Regions from separate parts of the Kocuria sp. CCUG 69068 genome, predicted to be linked through region 1. Evidence: riboswitches for the same ligand, from Rfam matches in the RefSeq annotation. Region 1 holds a riboswitch; each other region holds the start of a gene.
The links. A riboswitch is a leader RNA that binds a small molecule or an ion and turns the genes downstream of it on or off. The one in region 1 is predicted to bind S-adenosylmethionine.

Region 1 (7,634 bases):
GTTGGTGATGGCCACGAGCCCGGAGAGGCAGACCTTGTTGACGGTCTCGGCGGGCACGCTCAGCGGGATGCCCGCGGTGACGGCCGCCTGGCGGGCCGGGTTCTGCCCGGCGCCGGCCTGCAGGACGTGGCCCATGAGCACGTAGTCCACCTGCTCGGGGGCGATCCCGCCGCGCTCGAGCGCGGCCCGGATGGCGTGGGCGCCCAGCTCGGCCGCGGTGAAGGACGCCAGGTGGCCCAGGATCTTGCCCTGGGGCGTGCGGGCGCCGGACAGGACGACGACGTCGGTGGCGGTGCTCATCGGTTCTCCTCAGCGCCGCCGGCGGCGGCGGTCTCGGTGGGGACGGTGTCGGGGGTGACGTCCTGCAGGTCCGTGCGGAAGGACGCCTCGGTCTTCTCGCGGATCTCGTCCTCGGTGACCCCGGGGGCGAGGCTGCGCAGCACGAGCCCGCCGTCCTCGACGTCGAACACGCACAGGTCAGTGACGATGCGGTCGACCACGCGCACCCCGGTGAGCGGGAGATCGCACTCGGTCTTGATCTTGGCGGAGCCGTCCTTGGTGACGTGCTCGGTCAGCACGACGACGCGCGGGGTGCCGGCCACCAGGTCCATGGCGCCGCCCATCCCCTTGACCATCTTGCCGGGGATCATCCAGTTGGCGAGGTCACCGGTGCCGGAGACCTGCATGGCGCCGAGGATCGCGATCTTGACGTGGCCGCCGCGGATCATCCCGAAGGACGTGGCGGAGTCGAAGATGGAGGCCCCGGGCAGCAGTGTGATGGTCTGCTTGCCGGCGTTGATGAGGTCCGGGTCCTCGTCGCCCTCGTAGGGGAACGGGCCCATGCCGAGCACGCCGTTCTCGGACTGCAGCACCACGTCGACGCCCTCGGGCAGGTTGTTGGCCACGAGGGTGGGGATGCCGATGCCGAGGTTGACGTAGTCGCCGTCGGAGAGCTCGACGGCGGCGATCGCCGCCATCTCGTCGCGGGTCCAGCTCATGCCTGGTCTCCGTTCTGCTGGGCGGCCCGCCCGGCGGGGCGGGGGCGGACGGTGCGCTGCTCGATGTCCTTGGGCGCGCCGCTGTACTGCGCGACGTGCTGGACGTAGACGCCCGGGGTCACGATGTGGTCGGGGTGGATCTCGCCGACCGCCACGACGTGCTCGACCTCGGCGAAGGTGACCTTCCCGGCGGTCGCGACGATCGGGTTGAAGTTGCGCGCGGTGTAGCGGTAGACGAGGTTGCCGTCGGCGTCCCCGGTGTGGGCGTGGACCAGGGCGATGTCGGCGACGATGCCGCGCTCCTGCACGTAGGTCTCGCCGTCGAACTCGGCGTGCGGCTTGCCCTCGGCCACGAGGGTGCCGACCCCGGTCTTCGTGTAGAAGGCGGGGATGCCCGCGCCGCCGGCCCGGAGCCGCTCGGCGAGGGTGCCCTGGGGGTTGAACTCGACCTCGAGCTCGCCGTCCAGGTACTGCTGGGCGAACAGCTTGTTCTCGCCCACGTAGGAGGCGAGGACCTTCTTCACCTGGCGGTTCTCGAGCAGGACCCCGAGGCCCTTGCCGTCCACGCCCATGTTGTTGGAGACCACCGTGAGGTCCGTGACCCCGGAGTCCCGCACCGCGTCGATGAGATCCCGGGGGATCCCGCTCAGCCCGAACCCGCCCACGGCGAGCGTCATGCCGTCCCGCAGGCTCTCCGCCAGCAGCTCGGCGGCGTTGTCTCTGACCTTGGACACCCTTGTCCCTTCCTCTCGTCGGACTGTGACCCAGCACTCAATCTAGGGAGCCTCCACATGCCGGTCAACAGATCCGGCGGCACGACGGCGCTTCTCATCAGCATCCGGCCATTCGTCCCCCGACTGTCCATATAGTGGAGTCATGGGACAGGAGCGGACGACGGGCCAGGGGACCCAGGTGGTCCACCGGGTGGGGCAGCTGCTGCGGGCCGTGGCGGGGCGGGAACGGGGCAGCACGGTGGCGGAGCTCGCCGCCGAGACCGGGCTGACTCGCCCCACCGTGCACCGGCTGCTCACGGGACTGGCCGAGGAGGGCTTCGTGGACCGCGACGCCGGGACCGGGGCCTGGCAGCTGGGCCCCGAGCTGTACGTGCTGGGCGCGGTGGCGGCCCACCGCTATCCGATCCGGGAGCTGGCCGGGCCCTCGCTGCGCCGGCTCGCGGAGGCCACCGGCGAGAGTGCGTTCCTCTCGGTCCGCCGCGGGCTGGAGACCGTCTGCCTGGCGCGCGTGGAGGGCGCCTTCCCCATCCGCTCCCACGTCCTCTACGAGGGGCTGCGGCTGCCGCTCGGCGTGGCCTCGGCGGGGCTGGCGGTCCTGGCCCACCTCCCGGACGCGGAGGTGGACCGGGTCCTCGCGGCCACGGCCGGGGCCCGCGCCGAGTGGGGCCCGCTGCACACGCCCGAGCGGATCCGGGAGCTGCTCGCGGACGTCCGGCGGGAGGGCTTCGCCGTGAACCCGGGGCTGATCGTCGAGGGCAGCTGGGGCATGGCCGCCGCGGTCTTCGACGCGACGGGCGCGCCGGTCTACGCGCTGAGCCTCACGGGCATCGAGCCCCGGTTCAGCGGCGAGCGCCGGCAGCTGCTGGGCCGGGCCCTGCTCACGGAGGCCCACCGGCTCTCCCGGGAGCTGGGTCACCGCTGAGCGGCCCGGGGCGGGCTCAGCGCGCCGTCCAGCCGCCGTCCATCGTGTAGGAGGCCCCGGTGACCATGGACGCGTGCGGTCCGGCCAGCCACGCGACCAGGCTGCCGACGTCCTCCGGGTCCACGAGCTTCTTGATCGGCGTCTCGCCGAGCATGATCCGCTCCACCACCTCGGACTCGGGGATCCCGTGCACCCTCGCCTGGTCGGCGATCTGCTTCTCGACGAGCGGGGTGCGCACGTAGCCGGGGTTGATGCAGTTGCTCGTCACCCCGTGGGCCGCGCCCTCCACCGCGACGGTCTTGGACAGCCCCTCCAGGCCGTGCTTCGCCGAGACGTAGGCGCTCTTGTAGGGGGACGCCCGCAGCCCGTGCACGGAGGAGACGTTGATGACGCGCCCCCAGCCCCGCTCGTACATGTGCGGCAGCGCGGCGCGCACCAGCAGGAACGGGGACTCCAGCATCAGCACCAGGATCCGGTGGAAGTCCGCGGGGTCGAACTCCTGGAGGGGGGCGACCTTCTGGATGCCGGCGTTGTTGACCAGCACGTCGACCTCGAGGCTCAGCTCGGCGAGCGCCGCGGTGTCGAGCAGGTCGACGGCCCACGCGCGGCCGCCGAGCTCGTCCGCGACGCGCTGCGCCCCGGCCTCGTCGACGTCGGCCACGACCACGTGCGCGCCGGAGCCGGCGAGGGCCCGGGCGGCGGCCAGGCCGATGCCGCTCGCGCCACCGGTGACGAGCGCCGTGCGGCCCTCGAGGTCCTGCTGCTGGGGCATCTGGGACATGGGGGTCCTTCCTCTGGTCCGTCGTGCCCGCGGGGTGAGGGGCACGGATCACCGCCACGGTATGTGATCCAGGCCATGTTCGCGAAGGACAGCTCCTCCCGGGAGTGCGCGCCGGGTCGCGTCACACGGCGTCATGTCCGTCATCCGGGCGCCGAATGGCGCAGCGCGCACGGGTGCGCTTGGATGACAGGGTCACCATCCAGAGCGGCCGAGAGATCTGGCTCGACGACGCCGCAGCAACCCGGGCGACGGCATCCCCGTCCCGCCTCCGGTGCTACCGCCAGGACCGATGGAAAGGACGCACGACCCATGCTGCGAAGCGCCGACCGCATCCGCACGACCCACGCCGGGTCCCTCCCGCGCACCCCGGCGCTGCTCGAGGCCAACCGGGCGAAGGGGGCCGTCCCGGAGGCGGAGTACGACCGGCTCCTGCAGGACTCGGTGGTCGACGTGGTCCGCCGACAGCGCGAGCTCGGGATCGACGTGGTCAACGACGGCGAGTACGGCCACGTCATGGCCGCGAAGGTCGACTACGGCGCGTGGTGGCACTACGTCTTCGCCCGGATCTCGGGCCTCACCCCCGGCGACGTGGACCTGTGGGAGCAGGAGCCGCAGCGCTCCTCGCCCGGCAGGGTGGTCCTGACGAGCTTCGGGGACCGCCGGGACCGCCGGCTCTTCCACGAGGCGTACACGGACCCCTCCTCGGGCATCACCACGGGCAAGCAGGCGCCGTTCCCGAAGATCACCGGGAAGCTGGAGTACACGGGCCACGCGGCGCTGGAGGCGGACATCCGCAACCTCAAGGCCGGGCTGCAGGCCACGGGCGCGAGCGAGGGCTACCTCGCCGCGCTGTCCCCGGGCTCGTGCGCGCGGCTGGAGAACACCCACTACGCGGACGAGGACGAGGTGCTGACCGCCTGCGCCGAGGTGATGCGCGAGGAGTACCGGGCGATCACCGACGCCGGGCTGATCGTGCAGATCGACGACCCGTCCATCGCGGAGAACTGGGACCAGGTCAATCCCGAGCCCGGCGTGGAGGACTACCTCGCGTTCACCCGCAAGCGGGTCGAGGCCCTCAACTACGCCCTCGAGGGCATCCCGGAGGAGCAGGTCCGCTTCCACCTGTGCTGGGGCTCCTGGCACGGCCCGCACACCACGGACCTCGGGTTCGAGCACCTGGTGGAGCTCATGCTCTCCATCAGGGCCGGCGGCTACAGCTTCGAGGCCGCCAACGCCCGGCACGAGCACGAGTGGAAGGTCTGGCAGGACCACGAGCTGCCCGAGGGCAAGATCATCATCCCGGGGATCGTCTCCCACGCCACCAACGTGGTGGAGCACCCGGAGCTGGTGGCCGACCGGATCGAGCGCTTCGCCCGCCAGGTGGGCCGCGAGAACGTGATCGCCTCGACCGACTGCGGCCTGGGCGGGCGGATCCACCCGCAGATCGCCGCGGCGAAGCTCGAGACCCTCGCCCGCGGGGCCGAGCTCGCCTCCCGCCGGCTCTGGTCCTGACCGGCCCCCGACCTTCCCGCAGACCCTCAGGAGGACACGCATGACCATGCAGAACACCGACCACGTGCAGACCACCCACGTGGGCTCCCTGCCGCGGACCCCGCGGCTGCTCGAGGCCAACCAGCGGCACGCCGAGGGCGCCATCACGTTCGAGCAGCTCACCGACGAGCTCGCCGTGGGCGTCGAGGACGTGGTGCGCCGGCAGCGCGAGATCGGCGTGGACGTGGTCAACGACGGCGAGTACGGGCACACGATGTCCAGCGCGGTCGACTACGGCGCGTGGTGGAACTACTCCTTCTCCCGCCTCGGCGGGCTCACCCCGACCGACGAGGACCGGTGGGCGTCCACGGAGAAGAGGCGCTCCTCGCCCGGCCACATCGTGCTCACGAGCTTCCCGGACCGCCGGGACCGCGAGCGCTTCCGGGAGGCGTACGAGGACCCGGCGTCGGGCATCCTCACCGGGCGCTCCTCGACCACGCAGCCCAAGATCACCGGGCCGCTGACCTACACGGGACAGGAGGCCGTGGCCTCGGACGTCCGCAACCTCCGGGCGGCCATGGCGGCCACCGGGGCGCAGACCGGGTTCGTGGCCGCCCTCTCCCCCGGCTCCGCCGCGCGCGTGACGAACGAGTACTACAGGACCGACGAGGAGCTCGTCTACGCGTGCGCCGACGCGATGCGCGAGGAGTACCTGGCGATCACGGACGCCGGGCTGACCGTGCAGATCGACGACCCGTCCATCGCGGAGTCCTGGGACCAGATCAACCCCGAGCCCACGGTCGAGGACTACCTGGCGTTCACGCGGCTGCGCGTCGAGGCGCTCAACCACGCGCTGCGGGGGATCCCCGAGGAGCAGGTCCGCTTCCACCTGTGCTGGGGCTCCTGGCACGGCCCGCACACCACGGACCTCGAGCTGAAGCACCTCGTGGACCTGATGCTGACCATCAACGCCGGCGGCTACACCTTCGAGGGCGCCTCCGCCCGGCACGCCCACGAGTGGAAGGTCTGGAAGGACCACGCGCTGCCCGAGGGTCGCGTGATCATCCCGGGCGTGGTCTCCCACTCGACGAACGTGGTGGAGCACCCGGAGCTGGTGGCCGACCGGATCGAGCAGTTCGCCTCGGTCGTGGGCCGCGAGAACGTCGTCGCGTCGACAGACTGCGGTCTGGGCGGGCGCCTGCACCCGCAGATCGCCTGGGCCAAGCTCGAGTCCCTCGTCGAGGGAGCGCGCCTGGCCACGGAGCGGCTCTACCGCTGAGCCGCATCCCGGCGTCCCCGACGCCCCTGCCGCGCCGCCGGGCCCGGTCCTCCTGCGAGGGCCGGGCCCGGCGGTTTCCATCCCCGGTGGTCTGTGTCACATTAGTGATACATGGTTTGATTATTCCGCACGGAGGGTGACAGGCGTCACTTCCGCCCGTAGTATCGCAATGCAATACCGAACGTTCGGTCATGATGCGTTCGGTTCCGCCGCGGACGTCGCCGTCCCCGATTCCCTGGAGATCCCATGGCGCACCCATCCTCCGCCCCGGCCGGGCGGCACGAGATGTCGCGCGAGGAGCGCAAGGTCCTCGCCGGCACCCTCGTGGGCACCACCATCGAGTGGTACGACTTCTTCATCTACGCCCAGGCCGCGGCCTTCGTCCTGGCGCCGCTGTACTTCGCGCCGCTGTCCGAGGAGAACGCCGGCCTCGCCCAGGTGGTCGCGTGGGCCTCCCTGGGCATCAGCTTCCTCTTCCGCCCGCTGGGCGCGGTGGTCGCCGGCCACCTCGGCGACAAGTACGGCCGCAAGATCGTCCTGGTCCTCACCCTGGTGGGCATGGGTGCCGCGACGATGCTGATCGGCATGCTCCCCACCTACGCGACGATCGGCATCTGGGCCCCGATCTTCCTGGTGCTCCTGCGCATCATGCAGGGCTTCTCGGCCGGCGGCGAGTGGGGCGGCGCGGCCCTGATGTCCGTGGAGCACGCCCCGCGGAACAAGCGCGGGCTCTTCGGCGCCTACCCGCAGATCGGCGTGCCGCTGGGCATGCTGCTCGCCACGTCCTTCATGTTCGCCCTCACCTCGATGATGTCCCCCGAGGACTTCCAGGCCTGGGGCTGGCGCATCCCGTTCCTGTCCTCCGTGGTGCTGATCGTGGTCGGCTACCTGATCCGCAAGACCGTCGACGAGTCCCCGGTCTTCAAGGAGATGCAGCTGCGCAAGAAGGAGTCCTCCGCTCCCCTGGGCCAGCTGTTCAAGCACCACAAGAAGCCGGTCACCCTCGCGGCCCTGATCTTCGCCGCCAACAACGCCGCCGGCTACCTGGTGATCGCGTTCTTCGCCTCCTACGGCTCCAACGTGCTGGGCATGCCGCGCTCGCAGACCCTCATCGCCTCCCTGATCGGCGGCGTGGGCTGGCTCGTCTTCACGATGTTCGGCGGCTGGATCTCGGACCGGATCGGGCGCGTGCGCACCTTCCAGATCGGCTACGCCATCATCATCCTGTGGGCCGTGCCGATGTGGTTCCTGCTGGACACCGCGTCCCTGCCGCTGTTCGCCCTGGCGATCGTGATCCTCACCGTGGGACTCGGCCCGTCCTACGGCCCGCAGTCGGCGCTCTACGCCGAGATGTTCCCGGCCCGCGTGCGCTACTCGGGCGTCTCGATCGGCTACGCGTTCGGCTCCATCATCGGCGGCGCGTTCGCCC
Region 2 (7,634 bases), on a different contig from region 1:
GGGATGCCGGCCACGCTGCTCGGTGAAGCCGGGAGTCTCCGGTGGCCGGTGGCCGTGCACGGCGAGGGACCGCACAACCTTCAGGGAGGGTGTTTTCAGTTGAAGGGGCACACTGAGACCGCTGCTTGGCGGTGCGGTGAGTTCCTCGGCCACCCCAACCGGAATCACGAACCCGCGGGGCACCGTCCGGAGCAGCTCAGTGACGATGTGACGGCTCGGGTGCCGCCCAACTTTGTCAGTGAGTGATGGTCCGAGAATCTATGCGCAGAATGCCACCCGACCGGACAGGGTGCGCCGCCATTCATATTCGGCAGAAGGCCGCCACTTCATCCGGACCCTTGGCGGAACAGGCACCGGCATCGCTCCGGCGATCAGCTGTCCCGACCGACAAGTTCCTCGAGTTGGACGTCCTGAGAGCCCCCTCACCCCCTGGATGCTTACCGCCCGGGCGTGGGCGCCGCGGCTCGTGGTCGAATGGTCGGACGGCCCCGATCGGTGCCGTGGAGCCATCCTCGTCCCACGGAGTCATGATGACCACTGCACCCTTGGATCACGCCACTGACGTCCTCGTGATCGGCGGCGGCAATGCCGGGATCTCCCTGGCCGCACGATTGCGCCGCAAGGGCATCACGGACATCGTGATCGCGGAGCCGAAGTCCACGCACCACTACCGGCCGATGCTCTCCTACGTGGGCGCCGGACTGAAGAGCGTGCCGCAGATGTCCCGGGCCCAGCACCGCGTGATGCCCCGCGGCGTGCGCTGGGTCCAGGACCATGTCCAGGCACTGGATCCGGCGGCACGGATGGCCACACTGTCCTCCGGCGAGCACATCGGCTACCGGCACGTCGTGATCTGCGCGGGGTCCACCCCGGACTGGGACCGTGTCCCCGGCAGTGCCGAGGCGATGGCCGGCCCGCACGCCTCGACCAACTACACCGTGGAGCTGGCCCCCAGGACCTGGGAGCTGATCCGCGGGCTGCGCCGCGGCCGGGCACTGTTCACGATCCCGGACGGCCCGGCGCCCACGCCGCAGATCGGACAGAAGATCCTCTACCTGGCCTGCGACTACTGGCAGCGCCAGGGTGTCCTGCAGGACATCGAGGTGACCCTGCTGACGCCCACCGCCACCGTGTTCGGCCAGCCGGACGTGGACCGGGTGCTGCAGCCCTGGGTCCGGCGCTACGGCATCACGGTCCTGACGAGCGCCCACGTGCAGTCGATCGACGCCGCCTCCCGCCGGCTGCGGGCCACGATCGAGGGGACGCCGCGGGACCTGCCCTACGACCTGCTGCACCACAGCCCAGTCCACCGGGCCCCGGCCTGGATCGCCGACGCGGGACTGGGCGTCGCGCCGGGCGCGGGCACCGCTTGGGCGGGCTACGCGGACGTGGATGCACAGACCCTGCGCCACCGCCGTGTGCCCACCGTGTGGGCCTGCGGGGACGCTGCCGCACTGGAGACCGCCTCGTCCGGCGGGGCACTGCGCCACCAGACGAAGATCCTCACCGAGAACCTCCTGGCCACCCGTGACGGCCGGGAGCCCACGGCCTCCTACGACGGGTACACCGTGACCCCCGTGACGGTGCAGCGGGGCCGGGCCGTGCTGGCCGAGTTCGACCGGGACAACGAACTGGCGCCCAGCATCCCCGGCGTGCCGCTGCTGGCCCCGAACCGCGCCTCCTGGTTCTTCGACCTCGAGGTCCTCCCCCGGGACTACTGGAACGTGATCCTCCGGGGCTTCTAGCTAGCGGACCATGTGTGCACACATCCGTGGCGCCTCGTTCCCCGCTCCGATGGCACGTGATGGCCCGCGTCCCCAGTCGTCGCGGCACGAGCCGGGAGAAATGAGGGTCGGCAGTCGGGAGACCCCGAGGAGCACAATTCATGCATCCGCACAGGATGGTGCACCGCGATATTACCGTCTGGTACTTTTCGGGTGGCACCGGCCCCCACGCCGGTGCAGCGACCCCCATGATCCGTTCCCCGGCGGTCGGGGGCCGCCTTCTGCGCCTCGGCGCGGCGGAGCGCTCCTGCCCTCTCCCGGGCAGGAGCGCTCCGTGCCGAGGAACCGGGACGGCGGACAGCCGTCCCGGGCCGGTCGAGCGGCGAACCCCAAGAGCCCTGCGGTCACCGGCGGTAGGAGGCCCCGCGGTGGTCGTCGGCCAGCCTCGGCCCGGCGCCGGCCAGCGCCTCGCGCAGCGTTCTGCCGGCGGGGAGGGCCCCGGGCTCCGGCAGCAGGCCGCGGCGCCGCAGCTCCGGCGAAACCATCGTGGTGAACCGCTCCAGGTCCGCCGGCCGCACGGCCGCCGAGATGTTGAAACCGTCCACGCCGGCCTCCTCGCGCCAGCGCTCGAGCTCGTCCGCCACGGTGCCGGGCGCCCCGGCGATGACGGGCCCGCGGCCGCCGATGGCCACGAACTCGGCCAGGTCCCGCACCGTCCAGGTCCGGTCCGGGGACAGCGACGTGAACGCCGCGAGCGCGGACTGGTTGGCGTCGGTGGCCACGTACTCGAGCGGCGCGTCGGGGTCCGCCCCGGCCAGATCGACGCCGGTCCAGCCGCCGAACAGGGACAGCGCTCCCTCGATGTCCACGTGCCGGCGGTATCCGTCGAGCCTGGCGTGGGCCTCGTCGTCGGTCTCGGCGACCACCACGGTGGCCATGGCGAAGGTCTTCACGGCGTCCTCGGCCCGTCCCTGCGCGGCCAGTTCGGCCCGGACGCCGTCGGTCCACCGGCGCACGAGCTGCGGGGTGTTGCCGATGAAGAAGATGGCCTCGGCGTGGTCCACGGCGAACTGCTGTCCGCGCTTCGAGGCGCCGGCCTGGAACAGGAACGGGGTGCCCTGGGGTCCGGGGTGGGTCAGCGCCTGGCCGGGCACGGAGAACCAGGTGCCCTCGTGGCCGATGGGGTGCACGAGTTCCGGGTCCACGAAGACCCCGGTGCCGGCGTCCGCCTTCACCGCCCCCGGCTCGAAGGAGCCCTCAAGGAGCTTGTACATGACCTCCATGTACTCGTCGGCGCGGTCGTAGCGCTCGTCGTGCGGGATCTGCCGGTCCATGCCCAGGTTGCGGGCGGCGGAGTCCTGGTAGGAGGTCACCACGTTCCACGCCACCCGGCCGCGGGTGAAGTGGTCGAGGGTCGCGAAGGTGCGGGCCAGCAGGTAGGGGGCTTCGTAGGTGACCGAGGCGGTCACCCCGAAGCCGAGCTGCTCGGTGGCCGCGGCCATCGCCGGCACCGCGACGAGCGGGTCGAGCACCGGGTACTGCACTCCCCCGCGGGCCGTGGCCTCTGCCCCGCCGCCGTACACGTCGTAGACGCCGGGGACGTCCGCCAGGAACAGCGCGGTGAAGCCGCCCTCCTCGAGGGTGCGGGCCAGCGACGTCCAGTACTCGAGCGTGTCGAAGCCGGCGACCCCGGCCTCCGGGTGGCGCCACAGTCCCGGTGACTGGTGCACGGGCACCATCATGTCGAAGGCGTTCAGCAGCAGGGGGCGGCTCATACGGTGGTCCTCTCGGGGGTGGGCTGGGTGGCGCTCGCGGCGGCGGGGGTCGCGAGGGCCGGGTCGGCCGCGGTCCGGCCGGCGTGCAGATCGGTGAGTTCGGTGCCGCGCCGGTCCCGGGCGGGATCCTTCGCGGCCAGGGCGGCGACGACGGAGAGCACGGCCAGCACGGAGAGGTAGCCGGCGATCAGCCACGGGGTGTCCCCGCCGGCGGCGAAGAGCAGGGCGGCGATCAGCGGCATGAGCCCGCCGCCCAGGACGGTGCCGACCTGGTAGCCGAAGCTCACGCCCGAGTACCGCACGTGCACGGGGAACTGCTCGGCGAACCAGGCCGCCTGCGGTCCGTAGACCGCGTCGTGGACGAGGTTGATGCCGAGGATGACCACGAGCGGCAGCAGGGCGAGCGGGCCGGCCTCGAGGAAGGCGAACAGCACCCAGCCGAAGACGCCGATCGCCGCGTAGGCGGTCACCGAGACGACCTTCCGGCCCACCCGGTCGGACAGCCAGGCCCAGAACGGGGTGGAGAACAGGCCGATGGCCGAGGCGATCATCACCGCGGTCACGCCCGCGGCGCTGTCCCCGCGCACGTCCCGCAGGTAGGTCAGCATGTAGACCGTCACCAGGTAGTAGACGGCGTTCTGGGCCAGGCGCAGGCCGATCGTCACCAGCACCGGGCGGCGGTGGTGGACCAGCAGCTCCCGCAGGGGGGCCTTGGCCACGTTCCCCGAGGCCCGGTGCTCCAGGAACTCCGGGGCGTCGGCCACGCCGAGGCGGATCCACAGGCCCACCGCCACGAGCAGGGCCGAGAGCAGGAAGGGGATGCGCCAGCCGTAGGCGGCGAACTGCTCCTCGCTCATGACGTTCTGCACGATGAAGAACGCGCCGGTGGCCAGCAGCATGCCGGCGGAGGAGCCGATCTGGGTGAAGGACCCGAAGAACCCGCGGTGGCGGGCCGGTGAGTGCTCCACGCTCAGCAGCGCGGAGCCGCCCCACTCGGCACCGGCGGACAGGCCCTGGAGGATGCGCAGGACCACGAGGCCGACGACGGCCCACCAGCCGATCACCTCATAGGTGGGCAGCAGGCCGATCAGGGTGGAGGCCACGCCCATGAGCAGCAGCGAGGCCACCAGCAGGGCCTTGCGGCCGATCCGGTCCCCCAGGTGCCCGGCGATGATCCCGCCCAAGGGTCGGGCGATCACCCCGACCGCGAGCGTGGCGAAGGACGCCACGATGCCGCCGAGCTCGGTGGCCATGGGGAAGAACTGGACGTTGAAGACGAGTGCGGCGGCGGTGCCGTAGAGGTAGAAGTCGTACCACTCGATGGTGGTCCCGGCGAAGGCCGAGGCCAGGACGCGCTTCTTGCCGTGGACGATGCTGCTGCGGCCCGGGGCGGCCGTGGTCGTGGTGCTCATGCGTCAGGCTCCTGGGGTTCGGTCGGCGTCGGCCGTGACATCGGTCGTGGCGCCGGTCTTCGCGTCGCCGATGGCGTTCAGGCCCTCCGGCAGGGTGCCGTTGATGAGGTAGTCGCCGAGGGCTCGGGCGCGGAAGGCGATCGGGTTGTGGGTGGCCACGGTCTGGGCGTTGCGCCAGTGCCGGTCCAGGCCCTTGGCCGTGGACGTGGCGGAGGCGCCCACGGTGAGGAACAGGTCCTGGGCCGCGCCGAGCGCCAGCTCCGGCACGGTGACCTGGGCGTGCTCCACGGCGATCTCGGACTCGTGCAGCGCCGCCGGGAGGGCCCCGGTGAAGTCCGGCCGGTCGGCGCCGGCCGCTGCGGCGGCGGCGATCCCGGCGTCCAGGGTGCGGGCGGCGTGCAGGACGGTGGCCTCGGCGGCGAAGGCCTTGGCGGAGATCCGCCCGGTGGCCTCCTGGATCAGCGGGTCGTCGCGGAACGGCAGGCCGAGCCCGGTGTTGAAGGTCCGCCGGCGTCCGGCGATGGTCTCCACCGCGTCCCTCCGGGCCGCCCGCGCGATGCCGGCCAGCACGGCCAGCAGCACGAGCTGGAAGAAGGCGGCCTCGTGGACGGCCTCCGCGCTGCCGGCGGTGCGGTCCAGCACGGCGTCCTCCGGGACACGCACCCGGTCGAAGACCGCGGTGCCGGTGCCGGTGAGCTTCTGCCCGAAGCCGTCCCAGTCGTCCTCGAGCGTCACACCCTCGGCGTCCGTGGCGACGACGGCGAAGCGGCGCCCGTCGCGGCCGTCCAGGGCGGCCGAGACGCGGGTGTAGTCGCAGAAGACGGAGCCGGTGGCGTAGAACTTCCGGCCGGTGAGCTCCCAGCCCTCGGGGGTCCGGCTGAGCACGGTGTTCAGGGTGCCCAGCGCGTTGCCGCCCTTCTCCGTGGAGGCGTTGCCCACGGTGGCCCCGGCCAGCACCCGCGGGTACCAGACCTCCTGGAGCTCCCGGGGCAGGAAGCGCAGGGACTCCACGAAGCCGTGGTGGGAGCGGTAGAGGTGGGCGATATTGGAGTCGGCCTCGGCCAGGTCGACCAGCAGCCGGGTGAAGTCTTCGAGGCTGACCCCGGGGCCGCCGTGGGCCGCCGGGACGCGCAGGGCACCGAACCCGGCCCGGTCCAGCCGGCCGACCTCCGCGTAGGGCAGCGCGCGCCGGAGGTCCCGGTCCAGGGCGCCGGCGGCGATCTCCGCGAACAGCGGCCGGAAGTGCTCCCGCAGCCCGGCGTAGTCCCCGGGCAGGCCGGCGGCGAGGTCCGTGCCGGCGCGGGGATGGGCGGTGGTCTCCTCGACCGTGCTCGGGGTCATGCGGGGGTCCTCTCGGTCGCACCGAGGATTGCCGGTCGGCCGGTCGCGCCGGGGGCGGGCCCGGTGGCGGCAGCGCCGGAGGCTGACGTCACGGACCGACTGCAGATCCGGGATCTCCATCGGTTCTGGCATTAGCACCCTGACCCCGGTGGAGGGCGGGTTGCTGCGGCGTCGTCGAGCCAGATCTCTCAGCCGCTCTGAATGGGGCGCTTGCCATGGCATCAGACCGCCCGGTCCGGGACCAACCGGATGACGGGCGCACGTCATGGAATGTCACGACGGCGTCACAGAAGGTCACGTCCTCCGCGGTGGTGTAGCGGTGTGCCGCAGGAGACCGGATCAGTAGACCGGCTGGTCCGGGTCCACCTGTGCCGCCCAGGCGAGCACCCCGCCCTCGAGGTGGCGGACCCGCTCCTCCCGCCCGGCGTAGAAGGAGCGCAGCGCGGCGAGCGCGGTCGCGGAGCGGGCCCCGGCCTTGCAGTGCAGCACGAGGTCCGTGCCACGGGCCTCCGGGGGCAGGGCGTCCGCGCCGCGGTCGAGGATCTCCTGCAGCGGGACGGGCACGGCGCCGTCGATGGCCACGAGCTCCCGCTCCCAGTCCTCGCGCACGTCCACCAGGGCGAAGGACGCCTCCCCGCGCTCCCGGCGCTCGAGCAGCCGGGCCAGCTCGGCCGCCCCGACGGTCTCGGAGGCGTCCGCGCCGGGCAGCGCGCAGACCGCGGCGGGCCGGGCCACCGCGGTGACCGGGGCGGCGTCGGGATCCGGGGTGAGCCGCATCTCGCGCCAGGTCATCGCCAGCGCGTCGTGCAGCAGCACCCGCCCGAGCAGGGGCTCCCCGGTGCCGGTGACGAGCTTGACGGCCTCGGTGACCATGACCGCGCCGACGGTGGCGGGGAGCATGCCGAAGACCCCGCCCTCGGCGCAGCTGGGCACCTCGCCGTCCGGCGGGGCCTCGGGGTAGAGGTCCCGGTAGGTGGGCCCGTGCCCGGCCCAGAAGACGCTGACCTGCCCCTCGAAGCGCAGGATGGAGCCCCACACGCAAGGCGTGCCGGTCAGGGCGGCGGCGTCGCTGACCACGTAGCGGGTCGCGAAGTTGTCGGCGCCGTCCAGGACCAGGTCGTACCCGCCGAGGATGTCCACGGCGTTGTCCGCGTCCAGCCGGACGGGGTGGGTGCGGACCTCCACCAGCGGGTTGAGCGCGGTGACGGCCTCGGCGGCGGAGACGGACTTGGGGCGGCCGACGTCGGCGGTCGTGTGCACCACCTGGCGCTGCAGGTTGGAGACCGCCACCACGTCGTCGTCGACGATCCCGAGGGTCCCGACCCCCGCCGCGGCGAGGTACTGCAGGGCCGGGGACCCGAGCCCCCCGGCGCCGACGACGA
Region 3 (7,634 bases), on a different contig from region 1:
GGGCCCGAACAGCGAGGCGTGCCGGGACCCGCCCCGCCGCAGGTGCCCTCCGACGAGGTCCAGGCCCGGGCCGTCCAGGGACACGGGCACCACGTTCGTGCCCACCCAGCACGCGCCGGTCAGCTCACCGTTCGGCCCGGCGGTGCCGACCACGGGCGGGATCCGCGAGCCTTTGCTCCCGCGGTACGACTCGACGTGGGCGGCCACGAAGGCGTGGGCGACGGGGTCCGCCTCGAGCAGCCGGTCCAGCTGGGCCGGATCGACCTCCCCCGCCGGCACCAGCCGCGGCGCCGTCCTCCGCTGCGTCCTCACCCGCCCGTCACCGGCCCGTCAGCTGACGCTCACGACGGGGCTGCCCGCCGTGGTCTCCCCGTTCTCGTCCGTCTCCATCTCGGCGGCGATGCGGTTGGCCTCCTCGATCAGCGTCTCCACGATGAGGTCCTCGGGGACGGTCTTCACGACCTCGCCCTTGACGAAGATCTGGCCCTTGCCGTTGCCGGAGGCCACGCCGAGGTCGGCCTCGCGGGCCTCGCCGGGGCCGTTGACGACGCAGCCCATCACGGCCACCCGCAGCGGGACGGTGAGCCCCTCGAGGCCCGCCGTCACCTCGTCCGCGAGCGTGTAGACGTCGACCTGCGCGCGGCCGCAGGAGGGGCAGGAGACGATCTCGAGCTTGCGCGGGCGCAGGCCCAGGGACTGCAGGATCTGGTTGCCGACCTTGACCTCCTCGACCGGCGGCGCCGAGAGGGAGACGCGGATGGTGTCCCCGATGCCCTGGGAGAGCAGGGCGCCGAAGGCCGTGGCGGACTTGATGGTGCCCTGGAAGGCGGGGCCCGCCTCGGTCACGCCGAGGTGCAGGGGCCAGTCGCCGCGCTCGGCGAGCAGCTGGTAGGCCCGGACCATGGTGACGGGGTCGTTGTGCTTGACGGAGATCTTGAAGTCGTGGAAGTCGTGCTCCTCGAACAGGGACGCCTCCCACACGGCGGACTCGACGAGCGCCTCGGGCGTGGCCTTGCCGTACCTGTCCATGATCCGCTGGTCGAGGGAGCCGGCGTTCACGCCGATCCGGATGGACACCCCGGCGGCCTTGGCCTCGCGGGCGATCTGGCCGACCTGGTCGTCGAACTTGCGGATGTTGCCCGGGTTCACGCGCACGGCCGCGCACCCGGCCTCGATGGCCGCGTAGACGTACTTCGGCTGGAAGTGGATGTCGGCGATCACCGGGATCGGGGACTTCATGGCGATGATCGGCAGGGCGTCGGCGTCGTCCTGGGACGGGCACGCCACCCGGACGATGTCGCACCCGGTGGCGTTGAGCTCGGCGATCTGCTGCAGGGTGGCGTTGATGTCCGTGGTGGGGGTGGTCGTCATGGACTGCACGCTCACCGGCGAGTCGGAGCCGACGCCCACGGACCCGACCCGGATCTGCCGGGTCTTCCGGCGCGGGGAGAGGACGGGCTGGGGCGCGGCGGGCATGCCGAGGCTGACCGGGGTCAAGGAGTTCCTCCGAGGAATCGAGGGCAGGAGCTGGAGCGGTGGCGCCGGGACCCGCTGGCCGGGCCCGTCACCGGTTCCCATTGTGCCCCATGCTCCGGGGCGGCCCCCGGTGCCGGGGGTGCGATTCCTCCCACGCCGAACGCCCGCCGGCCCCGGGGGCGCGCCGGCCGGCCCGGGCTCAGAACAGCCGGACCGGTTTGACGATGTCCGCGTAGATCAGCAGCACGGACATCCCGATCATCAGCACGGCCACCGCGTAGGTCACCGGCAGCAGCCGGGCGGGGTCGAACGGGCCGGGGTCGCGGCGGCCGAGCAGCCGGGCGCTCCCCCGGCGCAGCGCCTCCCACAGCGCCCCGGCGACGTGCCCGCCGTCGAGCGGCAGCAGCGGCAGCAGGTTGAAGACGAACAGGGCCAGGTTGACGGAGCCGACCAGGCCCACGAGGGAGGCGGCCTTGTCCCGCAGCGCGATCTCCTCGTGCGCGGCGATCTCCCCCGAGATCCGGCCGACCCCCACCACGGAGATCGGCCCGTCCGGGTCCCGGGGCGCGTCGGAGAACGCCGCCTCCCCCACCTCGTAGATCCGCTGCGGCAGGTGCAGGACCACCCCGGCGATCTGCTGCAGCCCGTCCAGCACCGCCCCGGGCACCGCGGTCAGCGGCTGCCGGACGGGCTCGCTCGTGGGGCTGATGCCGATGAACCCGACCTCCTCGTAGCGGGGGGCGCCGTCCTCGCCGGTCACGGCGGCGCCGGAGTCGTCCAGCACGGGCCGCGAGGAGAGGATGGGGGTCAGCGCCGCGGACACGGTCCGGCCGTCCCGCTCGACCACCACCGGGATCCGTTCGCCGGCCCGGTCCCGGATCCGGGCGGTGAGCTCGTCCCAGGAGCCGACCGGGGCGCCGTCGACGGCCGTGACGACGTCCCCGGGGCGCAGCCCGGCGGCGTTCGCGGGGGCCTGGGGGTCCTCCGGCCGGCACTCGGTCTGCCCGGCGGCCTGGCGCTCCGCGGCCACCACGCACTCGGACACCCACGCGACCGTCGTGGTGGGCGTCGCCGTCCCGAAGCCGGAGAGCAGGACGGCCAGGCACAGGGTCCCGAGCAGGAGGTTCATCACGGGGCCGCCGAGCATGATCACGATCCGCTTCCACACGGGCAGCCGGTAGAACACGCGGTCCTCGTCCCCGGGGAGGAGCTGGTCCGCGGCGCCGCCGCGGACCTCGGCCGCCATCTGCTGGAACACGCCGGTGCTCGAGGCGCGGGCCGTCGAGCCCGCGCGCGCCGGCGGGTACATCCCCACCATGGAGATGTAGCCGCCCAGCGGGACCGCCTTGAGCCCGTACTCCGTCTCGCCGCGCCGGCGGGAGAGCACGGTGCGCCCGAAGCCGACCATGTACTGCGTGACGCGCACGCCGAAGAGCTTGGCCGGCACGAGGTGGCCGATCTCGTGGAGGGCGATGGAGACCGCGATGGCGGCGGCGGCCAGCAGCACGCCCACGAGGAACAGCACGACACCCATCCGTCGGACCTCCCGGGATCGTCGAGGGACCCCGGCGGGCGCCGGGGACGTCGGGGCCGTGCGCTCGGCACGGCGAGGACCAGTCTGCACCACGATCCTGGACGTCGGGCACCGGGCGCACCAGGGCACGACGACGGCCGGTGCCCTCCCGGGAGGGAGGCGCACCGGCCGTCGGTGGGCTGCGGGGCGGGGCGCCTCAGCGGCGCAGGATCCGGCGGGCCAGCCGGTTGCCCACCACCTGCACGAGCTGGACCAGGACCACGATGACGGCGACCGCCGCCCACGTGACCTCGTCGTTGAACCGCTGGTAGCCCAGGCGCAGGGCGAAGTCGCCCAGGCCGCCGGCGCCGATGGCACCGGCCATCGCCGACATGTCCGTGATGCCGATGACCAGGAACGTGTAGCCGAGCACCAGGGGGCCCAGCGCCTCGGGCAGGATCACCGTAGTGATGATCCGGCCGCGGGAGACGCCCATGGAGCGGGCCGCCTCCACGACCCCGGGGTCCACGCTCATGAGGTTCTGCTCGACGATGCGCGCCACCGCGAACATGGCCCCGATGGTCATCGCGAAGATCGCGGCGTTGGGCCCCAGCCGGGTCCCGACGACCCCCTGGGTCACCGGTCCCAGCGCGGCCAGCAGGATGATGAACGGGATCGGCCGGACGAAGTTCACCACGAGGTTGAGGCCCTCGTGCACCGCCCGGTTCTCCAGGATGTTGCCCCGGCGGGTGACGTAGAGGCCGACGCCCACGAGCAGACCGAGCAGGCCGGCGAGCAGCAGCGTGACCGCCACCATGTAGAGGGTCTCCCCGAGCGCGGACAGCAGCTCGGGTCCCAGGACGGACCAGTCGTTCACGCGGCCACCTCTCTCAGGGTCGTGATGCGGGACATCTCGTCGACCACGGCCTGCACGGCCGCGTCCGCACCGGTCAGCTCGAAGGTCAGGGACCCGAACGACTGCTCCTGGAGCACGCTGATCCCGCCGTAGGCGATGGTGAAGCGGACCCCGCGGGCAGCGCCGTCCGAGAGCACCCCGCCGATGTCCACGCCGTCGCCGACGTCCACGATCACCAGGCGCCCCCGGTGGGCGCGGCGCAGCCGCTCGACCTCACGGGCGTCGGGCACCGAGTGCAGGACGGAGGAGACGAAGCGGCGGGCGGTCTCGGTGCGGGGCCGGGCGAAGATGTCCACGGTGGAGCCGTGCTCCACGACCTTCCCGTCCTGCATCACGGCCACGCGGTCGGCGATCGCGCGGACCACGTCCATCTCGTGGGTGATGATCACGATCGTGATCCCGAGCTCCCGGTTGACCCGCTGCAGCACCTGCAGCACCTCCTGGGTGGTCTCCGGGTCGAGGGCGCTCGTCGACTCGTCGGCCAGGAGCAGCTTCGGGCTGGTCGCCAGGGCGCGGGCGATGCCCACGCGCTGCTTCTGCCCGCCGGAGAGCTGCTCCGGGTAGTTGCCGGCGCGGGCGGCGAGACCCACGAACTCGAGCAGCTCGGCCACCCGCGCCCGGCGCTTCTCCTTCGGCCAGCCGGCCCGCTTGAGCGGGTACTCGACGTTGCCGGCGACGGTGCGGGAGGTGAAGAGGTTGAACTGCTGGAAGATCATCCCGATCTCCTGCCGCACGGGCGCCAGCTCGGTCTCGCGCCGGCCGGCCACCTCGAAGCCCTCCACGGTCAGGGAGCCCGAGGACACGGGCTCGAGCCCGTTGATCAGGCGCACGAGGGTGGACTTGCCCGCCCCGGAGTAGCCGATCACGCCGAAGATCTCGCCGCGGCGGACGTCGAGGGTGACGTCGTCGACCGCGAGCACCTCGCGCGCCGCCCGCCCCGAGCCGGTGCGGAAGGTCTTGGAGACGTTGCGGAAGGAGACGAGCACCTCGTCCGGGCGCCCGGGTGCGGGCGGCCCGGCGGGGACCGCCGCGCTCACTGCTCCTGGTCCTTCAGCTCCTGCTGGTAGCGCGCGGTCAGCTCCTGGAGCTCCTCCGGCTCCAGCTGCAGCGGCACGGCGGTGTCCTTGGTCTCCTCCATCTCGGCGTCGAGCACGGCCTGCTCGTGGTAGAGGTCCGCGACCTGCCGGAGGGTCTCGTCGTCGGCGAGCTCCTCCGTGGTGGTGAAGAGGTTGACGTAGGCGCGGGAGCCCTCGGACTCGGGGTCGTCCTGGGCGAGCGCGGACTGCGGGTCGATGTCGGCCCGCGAGAGGAAGTCGTTGTTGATGACCGAGCCGGCCACCGAGTCGAGCGAGAGCACCGTCTGCTCCGCGGAGACCGGGGTGACCCGCACCGTGGAGGCCTCGGTGTCGACGTCGAGCTCGGTGGGGATGAGGGTGTCGCTGCTCAGCTCCACGAGACCTGCGGCCTCGAGCACGAGCAGGGCCCGGGAGAGGTTCACGGCGTCGTTGGGCACCGCGATCTCGTCGCCCTCCTGGAACTGCTCCACGGAGTCGTACTGGTTGGAGTACAGGCCCAGCGGATAGATCGAGGTCGAGCCGATCGGGGTGATGGAGCCGCCGGCCGCGTTGTTGTAGTCGGCGAGGAACGGGACGTGCTGGAACCAGGTCATCTCCACGTCACCGGACTCGGTGGCGGGGTTCGGCTGGTTGTAGTCGGAGAAGTCGACGTACTCGACGGTGATGCCCTGCTCCTCGGCCACCCGCTGGAGGGCGTCGTGGGTCGGGTCGGTGCCCACCACGCCGATGGTGACCTTGTCGTCGGCCAGCACGCCCTCGCCGGAGGACTCCCCGGCGGAGCCGCCGCAGGCGGTGAGGGCGAGGCCGAGGGTCGTGGCCAGGGCGAGGAAGGGGAGGCGCTGCGATCGCATGTGGTGCCTTTCCGTGGGTCCGGGGTGTCGGAGGTCTCCACCGGGGCCAACGGGTCCGGCGGCCACGGTCGAGGGCGCGCCGGAGGGCGCGTGCGCGGTCGGACCGTACTTGCCGCCGGCCGTCGTCGGCCGGTGCCGGATGGTTCACCTGGGGCACCCCACTACGGGAGAGGGTTGCCGCCCAGCAAGCCAGGGCTGCACGCTGGGACTCGTCATCCGCCAGACAGACTAGCACGTGCGGCGGGGCCGGGCCCGGCCCGGTCAGCGGGCGAGGACCTCGCGGGCCCGCCCGCGGGCCCAGCGCTCGGCCGCCAGCACGGCCTCGAGCTCCAGCGGGCCTGCGTCGTCGTGCTCGCCCAGCACCGCCTCGACCGTGTCCACGATGGCGGGGAACCGGATCCGGCCGTCGTGGAAGGCGTGCACCGCCTCCTCGTTGGCCGCGTTGAACACGGCGGGGAAGGTCCCGCCCCGCTCCCCCGCCGCCTTGAGGAGCTCGACGGCGGGGAATGCCACCGGGTCGAGGGGCTCGAAGGTCCACTCCGTGGCGCGCGTCCAGTCGCACGGCAGGGCGGCCCCGGGCACCCGGTGCGGCCAGGCCAGACCGAGGGCGATGGGCAGGCGCATGTCCGGGGGCGAGGCCTGGGCGAGGGTGGAGCCGTCCACGAACTGGACCATGGAGTGCACGACCGACTGGGGGTGGACCACCACGTCGATGCGCTCGAGGGGGACGTCGAAGAGCAGGTGGGCCTCGAGCACCTCGAGGGCCTTGTTCACCATGGTCGCCGAGTTGGTCGTCACCATCAGGCCCATGTCCCACGTCGGGTGGCGCAGCGCGTCCCGGGGCGTGACCGTCTCGAGCTCCGCCCGGGACCGGCCGCGGAAGGGCCCGCCGGAGGCCGTCAGCACGAGCCGGTCCACCTCCGCGGCGGTGCCGCCGCGCAGCGCCTGCGCCAGCGCGGAGTGCTCGGAGTCCACGGGGATCAGGGCGTCCGGGTCCCCGGTGGCCGCGGCGGCGGCCTTGACCAGGGCGCCGCCGGCGATCAAAGACTCCTTGTTCGCCAGGGCGAGCCGGTGCCCGGCCCGCAGCGCCGCCAGCGTGGGGGCGAGCCCGATGGAGCCGGTGATCCCGTTGAGCACGAGGTCGGCGTCGGGGTGGGCGGCGACCGCGGACGCGGCGTCGGGCCCGTGCACGACGTCCGGGCGGTATCCCCCGGCCCCGGCGGACGCGGCCCGGTCCGCGATGAGGCCGGCCAGCCGGGCGGCGTCCTGGGCGGTGCCGCTGGTCGCCACGAGCGCGGCGCGGGTCTCGAGGGCCTGCTCGGCGAGGAGCTCGAGGTGCCGTGCTCCGGCGGCGAGGGCGACCACGGTGAACGGGTCCGCGCCCTCGAGCTCGCGGGCGGCCCGCACGACGTCGAGCGCCTGGGTGCCGATCGAGCCCGTCGACCCGAGGACGCTGATCCGGCGGGGGCCGGCGGCGGCCAGGGCGCGCAGCTCGGGTGTCGGGCGGGTGCGGGGCGAGGTGGCGGGGGGCGTCATGGCCCCAGTATCCCCCAGCGCCACTCCTCGGTGCGGTGCCCGCAGGGGGTGCCTGCGGACGGCCCGGAACGGGCCGAGGCCCCGTCCACCGGGAGCGGTGGACGGGGCCTCGGCGACCGACGGGGGTGGGATCAGCGCGTGGCGCGACCCTTGCGGCCGGAGACCGCGCCCCAGATGAAGAGCACGATGAGGGCTCCCACGACGGCGGTGATGATAGTGCCGATGTCGAACGCGGACTCCAGGTCCCCGATGCCGATCAGCGAGCC
Region 4 (7,634 bases), on a different contig from region 1:
GCCCACCAGCAGGCCGCCGGCGGAGCCCCCCATCACCAGGATCCGCCGCTCGTCGACGTCCGGACGGGCGGCGAGGTGCTCGGTGACCGCCACGTAGTCGGTGAACGTGTTCGTCTTGTGCAGCTTCTTGCCGTGCTCGTACCAGGTCCGCCCCAGCTCCCCGCCGCCGCGCACGTGGGCCACGGCCCAGACCACGCCGCGGTCCAGCAGGGACAGCCGGGAGACCGAGAACGCGGGGTCGGTGCTGTGCTCGTAGGAGCCGTAGGCGTACTGCAGCACCGGTGCCGGCACGGAGGGGTCGAGGTCGGCGCGGCGGACCAGGGAGACGGGGATGCGGGTCCCGTCCGCCGCGGTGGCCCAGTCCCGCTCCACCGCGTAGTCGGCGGGGTCGTAGCCGCCGAGCACCGTGGCCTCGCGCCGCAGCAGCGGCTCGGCGGGCAGTGCGCCGTCGCCCCCGGTGGCGCCCGCCACGAAGAGGTCGTAGACGCGCGGGGGCGTCGTGAAGGACGTGTAGGACAGGCGCACCACGGGGGCGTCGTGCTCCGCGGCGGAGACGCTCGCGGTGTAGAGCTCCTCGGCGAAGGCCGGTTCCACGGGGGCGGCCTGGGCGTCAGTGCCCAGCCCGGCGAGCGGGAGCAGCCGGACCCGCAGCGTGGTGTCCGCCCGGACGGAGACCACCAGGTGCGTGGCCGTCACGGCGCAGCCGTTGACGCGGACGGTGTCCGAGGCCGGCACGACGTCGCGCAGGGCCACCTCCGCGACCGGGCGGCCGAGGTCGGCCGGGTCCATGAGGGAGATCCGGGAGTTCGGGGCCTCGTGGTCGTGGGTCAGCAGGATCTGCTCCCGCCCGTCCAGCAGCAGGGGCTCCGCCTCGTAGAGCACCCGGTCGGTGCGGGGCAGCACCACCCGCAGCGGCGCCGCCGGGTCCGCGACCGGCTGGATGAGCTGCTCCGAGAACTCGGAGCACATGGCCTCCACCACGATCCAGCGCCGGTCCGCGGACAGGCCCGCCCCGAGCCACAGGCCGGGGTCGGTCTCCTCGTGGACGACGACGTCCTCGGCCACCGGGGTGCCCAGCTCGTGCCGGCGCAGCTGGTGGGGGCGCCAGGACTCGTCCACCACCGTGTAGTACACGGCGCGCGCGTCCGGGGTGAGGAAGGACCCGTAGAACGTCCCGGGGATCTCGTCGGCGAGCAGCGCCCCCGTGGTGAGGTCCCGGACCCGCAGGGTGAAGCGCTCGTCGCCGGTGACGTCCTCGGCCCAGGCCAGCAGCTCCCCGTCCTCGGAGACGTCGAAGCTGCCCAGGGAGTAGAACTCGTGCTTCGCGGCCTCCGCGTTGGCGTCGAGGAGCACCTGCTCCCCGGCCATGGGGGTGCCGGGCTCGACGACGGGCGGGGTCCAGTCCGCGAGCACGTCACCGGTGGTCACGGCCGGGACCCGGCAGAACACCTGGTGCGCGCCGCCCTCCACGGTGCGGGCGAAGTACCACCAGGCGCCGCGCCGGCTGGGCACGGACAGGTCGGTCTCCTGGGTGCGGTCCTTGATCTCCCCGAAGATCGTCTCCCGCAGGCCCGTGAGGTGGGCGGTGGCGGACTCCGCGTACTCGTTCTCCGCGGTGAGGTGGGCCAGCACCTCGGGGGAGTCCTTGTCCCGCATCCACTCGTACGGGTCGGAGAACACGTGGCCGTGGAAGGCGCGCTCGACGGGCTGCTGGCGGATCTGCGGGGGAAGGACAGTCATGGTCCCCATCCTAGGGAAGACGTCATGGGTGGGGAGGGGGCGGTCCGGTCGGGCCCGGGGGCGCCCGGCGCGGGCTGCGCAGGGCGGCCGGCGGGCCGGTGCCAGAATGGCCGCATGAGCACCCCCGCCCACCTCGCCCCGCGACCGCCCGCCTTCGGCTCCACCCGCGCCGACCTGTGGCTGCAAGTGCTCCTCGTGCTCGGGGTGTCCCTGGGCGCCTCGGCCCTCTGGGCCGCGCTGTCCCTCGCCGAGCACCTGGCGCGCGGACCGCTGTCCGAGGCGCAGGCCACGATGAACCCGCCGCTGAGCCCGCAGCCCCTCATCGACCTGCTGCGCCAGCTCACCGGGATCGCCCTGGACCTGGTGCCGGTGCTGCTCGCGCTCTACCTGCTCGCCGGCTCCGCCGGAGCGCTGGGCACCGTCCGCCGGCGGATCGGCCTCGACGCCCGGATGCCCCTCCCGGACCTGGGCCTCGGCACCGTGCTCTTCCTGCTCATGGGCCTGGGCACGCTGGCGCTCTACGGCGCCGGCCGGGCCCTGGGCGTCACCGCGGAGGTGACCACGTCCGGGCTCGCCGCGCACTGGTGGACGGTGCCCGTGCTGCTGCTCTCGGCCGTGCGCCACGCCCTGGTCGAGGAGGTCGTGGTGGTCGCGTTCCTGACCGACCGGCTGACCCGCATCGGGTGGAGCTGGCCCGTGGTGCTGGTGGTCACGGCCCTGTTCCGCGGCAGCTACCACCTCTACCAGGGGATCGGGCCCTTCCTCGGCAACGTGGTGATGGGCCTCGTCTTCGCGGAGCTCTACCGGCGCACCGGCCGGGTGATGCCCCTCGTCGTCGCGCACTTCCTGCTGGACGCCGTCGGCTTCCTCGGGGCAGCCCGGCTGCTGGGCTGAGCCCGCCCCGCGGTGCCCGGCCTCAGATGGTGACGGCGCCGTCCGGGGTGCTGAACGAGACGGAGAGCACCCCGGGGGTGCCGTCCGGATAGCGCCAGTCGACCTCGAGGTCCTCGAGCGCGGTCTCGACGGGAGCGCCCAGCCACTCGGCGACCCGTTCCGGGGCACCGGCGATGGTCATTCCCGCGAGCCCGACGTCCGTGATCCGCGCCTGGGACGGGTGCATCTCCGGGGCGGAGTCGAAGTGGATCATGAACGGCAGCTGCGGATCGGCGATCAGGCCCTTGACGCCGATCTGGTGCCACTCCAGGCACCGGCCGTCCGGGAACACCCGGTGGCCGGGCACGGAGCGGCGCCCCAGGCGCTGCTCGAAGGGGGCGAGGTCCTCGACCTCCACGACCCAGCCCAGCCAGCCGCCGCCGGCGGCGGACCGGGCCCGCACGGCCTGCCCGAAGGGGGCCTTCTCCGCCGCCGGGTGCTGGAGGACCTCGACGACCTCCACGTACTGGTGGTTCGTGAGCGGCAGGATCATGTTGCGGGTGCCGAAACGGGGGTGCACCCCGCCCTTGACCGGTTCGATCCCAAGCTGGTCGGCGATGCGCTCGGTGGTGGCCTCCAGGCCCTCCGGGCGGCAGGCGTAGGACACGTGATCGACTCTCATGGGCACATCGTGGCACCCTGTGAGTTTCGTCTCCAAATCGGTCCGCGACGCGCCGGGCACCGTGCGGGCGGCACCCCTGCCGCAGCGTCACGCCCGGCCCCGGCTTGACGCCGTGCGGGCCTGATCCGGAGAATGCTGTCCAGGTCATGAGCGCCAGCGTCCAAGCCCCAGCTAGCTGGCCGGCAACCCTCCACCGCGGTGGGGTGCCCTGGGTGAAGACCAGGCTCCTCGCGACCAGCGAGCGAGCAAGCGCGGGTCCCCGGCGCCCGGCCGTTCCCGGCCGCACCGCCTCGGCCGGGACGGGACCCCTGAGATCCACAAGGAGTCCCACGGCATGTCCGATCTCCCCGCTTCCCGCACCGACGCCTCCGCCGCCCGCACCGACGCGGCCGAGCGCCCCACCCCCGAGAACCCCGGGGGCTGGGCCTTCGAGACCCGGCAGATCCACGCGGGGCAGAGCCCCGACCCGGTCACCGGCTCGCGCGCCCTGCCGATCCACCAGACCACGTCCTTCGTCTTCCCCGACGCCCAGGCCGCCGCCGACCGCTTCGCGCTCGCCGAGCTCGGCCCGATCTACACGCGGATCGGCAACCCGACCACGGAGGTCGTGGAGAACCGGATCGCCGCCCTGGAGGGCGGCGTGGGCGCCCTCATGCTCAGCGCGGGGCAGTCGGCGACGACGTTCGCCGTGCTCAACGTCGCCGGCGCGGGGGACCACCTCGTGGCCAGCCCCAGCCTGTACGGCGGGACCTACAACCTCTTCAAGTTCACGCTGCCCAAGCTCGGCATCGAGACCACCTTCGTCTCCGACCCCGACGACCCCGAGGCGTGGCGGCGGGCGGTCCGGCCGAACACGAAGGCCTTCTTCGCCGAGACGATCCCGAACCCGCGCAACGACGTCCTCGACATCGAGACGGTCTCCGGGATCGCCCACGACCACGAGGTCCCGCTCATCGTGGACAACACCGTGGCGACCCCCTACCTCGTCCAGCCCCTGCGCTGGGGCGCGGACGTCGTGGTGCACTCGGCCACCAAGTTCCTCGGCGGGCACGGCACGGCCATCGGCGGCGTGATCGTGGACTCCGGGGCCTTCGACTACGGCCGCTACCCGGACCGCTTCCCCGGTTTCAACCAGCCGGACGAGTCCTACGGCGGTCTCGTCTACGCCGAGGCCCTGGGCGCGGAGGGGCCCTTCGGCGTCAACCTGTCCTACATCCTCAAGGCCAGGGTGCAGCTGCTGCGCGACCTCGGCTCGGCGATCTCCCCGTTCAACGCGTTCCTCATCGAGCAGGGCATCGAGACGCTGTCCCTGCGGATGGAGCGGCACGTGGCCAACGCCGGGACGGTGGCCCGCTGGCTCGAGGCCCGCGAGGACGTGCGCTCGGTGACCTGGGCCGGGCTGGAGTCCTCCCCGTGGCACGGGCGGGCGCAGAAGTACGCGCCCCGGGGCGCCGGGTCGATCCTGGGCTTTGTCCTCGACGGCGGACGGGAGGCCGGGGCCGCCTTCGTGGACGCCCTGACCCTGCACTCGAACGTCGCCAACATCGGCGACGTCCGCTCCCTGGTGATCCACCCCGCGTCCACCACGCACAGCCAGCTCCTGCCCGAGGAGCAGCTGGCCGCCGGCGTGGAGCCCGGCTTCGTGCGCTTGTCCGTGGGTCTGGAGCACATCGACGACATCCTGGCGGACCTGGAGCAGGGCTTCGCAGCGGCCGCGGCCGCGCAGGGAGGACAGGAGTGACCGTGACGGTCGTGAGGGGCTCCGGCGCCGGGACCGCCGTCCGCGAGGACGGCGTGCCGCGGGTCGCCGGGATCGGCGAGCTGGAGCTCGAGTCGGGCTTCCGGCTGCCCGACGTCCGGATCGCCTACGAGACGTGGGGGACGCTCGCCCCGGACGCCTCCAACGCGGTGCTCGTCGAGCACGCCCTCACCGGGGACACCCACGTGGCGGCCGGCCGGGCCCGCCCCGGCGCCCCCGAGGCCGAGCGGCGCGCCGCCGAGAGCGGCGGCTGGTGGGAGGGCCTGATCGGCCCCGGCGCCGCCATCGACACGGACCGGTGGTTCGTGGTCTGCACCAACATCGTGGGCGGCTGCTACGGGTCCACGGGCCCGGCGACCCCCGCGCCGCCGAGCGTGGACCCCGAGGGCCGCCCCTGGGGCTCCCGCTTCCCGCTCATCACCGTCCGGGACTCCGTGCACGCCGAGGCGGCGCTGGCCGACGCCCTCGGCATCGACGCCTGGCGCCTGGTCATCGGCGGCTCCATGGGCGGGGCCCGCGCCCTGGAGTGGGCCGTGACCCACCCGGACCGCGTCCGGGCGTGCGCGGTGGTCGCCGCGTGCGCCCAGTCCAGCGCCGAGCAGCTCGCCTGGGGCCAGGCGCAGAACCTCGCGATCCGCCAGGACCCGCACTTCCGCGGCGGGGACTACTACGACGGCCCGCCGCCCGTCACGGGCCTGGGCCTGGCCCGGCGGATCGCCCACATCACCTACCGCTCGGCCGACGAGCTGCACCACCGGTTCGGGCGCTCGCCGCAGGCCGACGAACAGGTCATCGACACGCACGCCGGCGGGCGGGGGCGCTACCAGGTGGAGAGCTACCTCGACCACCAGGCGTCCAAGCTGGCGGGCCGCTTCGACGCCAACAGCTACCTCGCCGTCAACGAGACGCTGATGTCCCACGACGTCGCCCGGGGCCGCGGCACGCTCGAGGAGGCGCTGTCCGTGACCTCGTGCGAGTGGCTCGTGGCGGCGGTGGACTCCGACCGGCTCTACCTGCCCCGCGAGTCCGACGTCCTGGCCGCCGCGCTGCCGGGGGACGTCCGGCGGCACACCCTGACCTCGCCCTCGGGCCACGACGGCTTCCTCATCGAGGCGCCCCAGCTCGGCAAGCTGCTCGTGGAGACCGTGCTGCCCGAGCGCTGAGCCGGGACGGGATCCTCAGCCGTTCCCGCTCGATCAGCCGTCCGCGGCCCCCCGGCCGTCGCCGGGCCCCTCCCCGGGGGACTCGCCGGGCGCGATGCCGCCCCCGGGCACGGTGGGGGTGCCGAAGTGCGGCCGCTTCGGCCGGACCTGCGCCCCGGAGCTGGTGCGCCGGATCCGGCGGGCCACCCACGGGCGCAGATAGCGGTGGGCCCAGACGAGGTCCTCGCCGCGGGCCTGCCGCCAGGACGAGGGCGGGCGGTCGGGCACCACCTCGGGCACGAGGCCGTGCGCGAGGCCCAGGGTGTCGAGGGCCTCGACCGCGATCCGGTGGTGGCCCAGGGGCGAGAAGTGCAGCCGGTCGGGGTCCCACATCGCCGGGTCCGCCAGCTCCCGCAGTCCCCACAGGTCCACCAGCACGGCGTCGTGCCGGGACGCGACCACGCGCACGTTCTCGTTGTAGACCGCGATCCGGCCCCGGATCCCGCGCAGCACGGGCGTGGCGCCGATGTCCGGGCCGCCGACCAGCACGACGGTCGCCCCGTCCGCCGCGAGCCGGCCCACGACGTCGTCCATCTCCTCGGCGATCGCGTCCGGGTCCCCGCCGGGGCGCAGCATGTCGTTGCCGCCCGCGCAGACCGTCACGAGGTCCGGGGTCAGCTCCAGGGCCGGCCCCACCTGCTCGTCGACGATCTGGCGGAAGAGCCGGCCGCGGATCGCGAGATTGGCGTAGGACAGGCCGGGGGCGAGACGGTCCAGCTCCTCGGCGACCCGGTCCGCCCAGCCGCGGTGCCCGCCGGGGGAGCCGGGGTCCGGGTCTCCGATGCCCTCCGTGAACGAGTCGCCGATCGCCACCATGCGGCGCCACGGGTGGACGGGAGGTGCGGTGTCCGGGGGGCCCGGTGTCGTCTCGGTCATGCCTCCCGGTCTACCACCGGGCCCGGCGGGCGTCCACGCGCCCGCGCCGCGGGCCCCCGGGACCGGGTGGCACACTGGTGCCATGACCGACGCCACCGTCCCGACCGGGACCGCCACCCCCTTCGCCGTGTGGAGCAGGGACGCCGACGCCCGCCCCGGCACCCCGCTGCTCGTGCTCCTGCACGGCTACGGCTCGCACGAGCAGGACCTCATGGGTCTCGTCCCGGCCCTGCCGGGCGAGTTCAGCGTGGCGTCCGTGCGCGCCCCCCAGCCCGCCGGGTCCGGCTACCAGTGGTTCCCGCTGGCCGCGGACCTCAGCTTCTCCCTCGACCGGGTGGCCGAGGCCGTGGAGCCCGTCGCGGCGTGGCTGCGGGAGCTGGCCGCGGACCACCCCAGCACCACGCTGCTGGGGTTCTCGCAGGGCATGGCCATGGCCACGTCCCTCGCCCGGCACATGCCGGGAGAGATCGCCGCCGTGGTGGGGCTCTCCGGCTTCGTGGTC

Region 2: it holds a riboswitch for S-adenosylmethionine, as region 1 does, so the genes downstream of both, CRM73_RS05270 (acyl-CoA dehydrogenase family protein) here and CRM73_RS06820 (cobalamin-independent methionine synthase II family protein) in region 1, are expected to answer to the same signal.
Region 3: it holds a riboswitch for S-adenosylmethionine, as region 1 does, so the genes downstream of both, CRM73_RS04490 (MetQ/NlpA family ABC transporter substrate-binding protein) here and CRM73_RS06820 (cobalamin-independent methionine synthase II family protein) in region 1, are expected to answer to the same signal.
Region 4: it holds a riboswitch for S-adenosylmethionine, as region 1 does, so the genes downstream of both, CRM73_RS04275 (bifunctional o-acetylhomoserine/o-acetylserine sulfhydrylase) here and CRM73_RS06820 (cobalamin-independent methionine synthase II family protein) in region 1, are expected to answer to the same signal.

Annotation. Positions count from the first base shown of each region.
Region 1 is NZ_PDDL01000023.1:34,024-41,657, forward strand. Features, by position in the region: gene CRM73_RS06795 (acetyl-CoA C-acetyltransferase) at 1-300, opposite strand, end outside; gene CRM73_RS06800 (CoA transferase subunit B) at 297-998, opposite strand; gene CRM73_RS06805 (CoA transferase subunit A) at 995-1,732, opposite strand; gene CRM73_RS06810 (IclR family transcriptional regulator) at 1,875-2,654, shown strand; gene CRM73_RS06815 (3-hydroxybutyrate dehydrogenase) at 2,671-3,435, opposite strand; SAM riboswitch class I at 3,628-3,731, shown strand; gene CRM73_RS06820 (cobalamin-independent methionine synthase II family protein) at 3,745-4,947, shown strand; gene CRM73_RS06825 (cobalamin-independent methionine synthase II family protein) at 4,988-6,205, shown strand; gene CRM73_RS06830 (MFS transporter) at 6,452-7,634, shown strand, end outside.
Region 2 is NZ_PDDL01000016.1:43,762-51,395, forward strand. Features, by position in the region: gene CRM73_RS05255 (NAD(P)/FAD-dependent oxidoreductase) at 531-1,745, shown strand; gene CRM73_RS05260 (LLM class flavin-dependent oxidoreductase) at 2,129-3,499, opposite strand; gene CRM73_RS05265 (MFS transporter) at 3,496-4,911, opposite strand; gene CRM73_RS05270 (acyl-CoA dehydrogenase family protein) at 4,915-6,252, opposite strand; SAM riboswitch class I at 6,366-6,460, opposite strand; gene moeB (molybdopterin-synthase adenylyltransferase MoeB) at 6,592-7,634, opposite strand, start outside.
Region 3 is NZ_PDDL01000013.1:45,846-53,479, reverse strand. Features, by position in the region: gene CRM73_RS04515 (DUF4081 domain-containing GNAT family N-acetyltransferase) at 1-312, opposite strand, end outside; gene ispG (flavodoxin-dependent (E)-4-hydroxy-3-methylbut-2-enyl-diphosphate synthase) at 331-1,497, opposite strand; gene CRM73_RS04505 (site-2 protease family protein) at 1,676-3,010, opposite strand; gene CRM73_RS04500 (methionine ABC transporter permease) at 3,207-3,806, opposite strand; gene CRM73_RS04495 (methionine ABC transporter ATP-binding protein) at 3,863-4,942, opposite strand; gene CRM73_RS04490 (MetQ/NlpA family ABC transporter substrate-binding protein) at 4,939-5,832, opposite strand; SAM riboswitch class IV at 5,933-6,049, opposite strand; gene dxr (1-deoxy-D-xylulose-5-phosphate reductoisomerase) at 6,094-7,368, opposite strand; gene CRM73_RS04480 (GlsB/YeaQ/YmgE family stress response membrane protein) at 7,500-7,634, opposite strand, start outside.
Region 4 is NZ_PDDL01000013.1:999-8,632, forward strand. Features, by position in the region: gene CRM73_RS04260 (S9 family peptidase) at 1-1,740, opposite strand, end outside; gene CRM73_RS04265 (CPBP family intramembrane glutamic endopeptidase) at 1,855-2,634, shown strand; gene CRM73_RS04270 (VOC family protein) at 2,657-3,295, opposite strand; SAM riboswitch class IV at 3,438-3,553, shown strand; gene CRM73_RS04275 (bifunctional o-acetylhomoserine/o-acetylserine sulfhydrylase) at 3,630-5,036, shown strand; gene CRM73_RS04280 (homoserine O-acetyltransferase) at 5,033-6,217, shown strand; gene CRM73_RS04285 (SGNH/GDSL hydrolase family protein) at 6,251-7,132, opposite strand; gene CRM73_RS04290 (alpha/beta hydrolase) at 7,215-7,634, shown strand, end outside.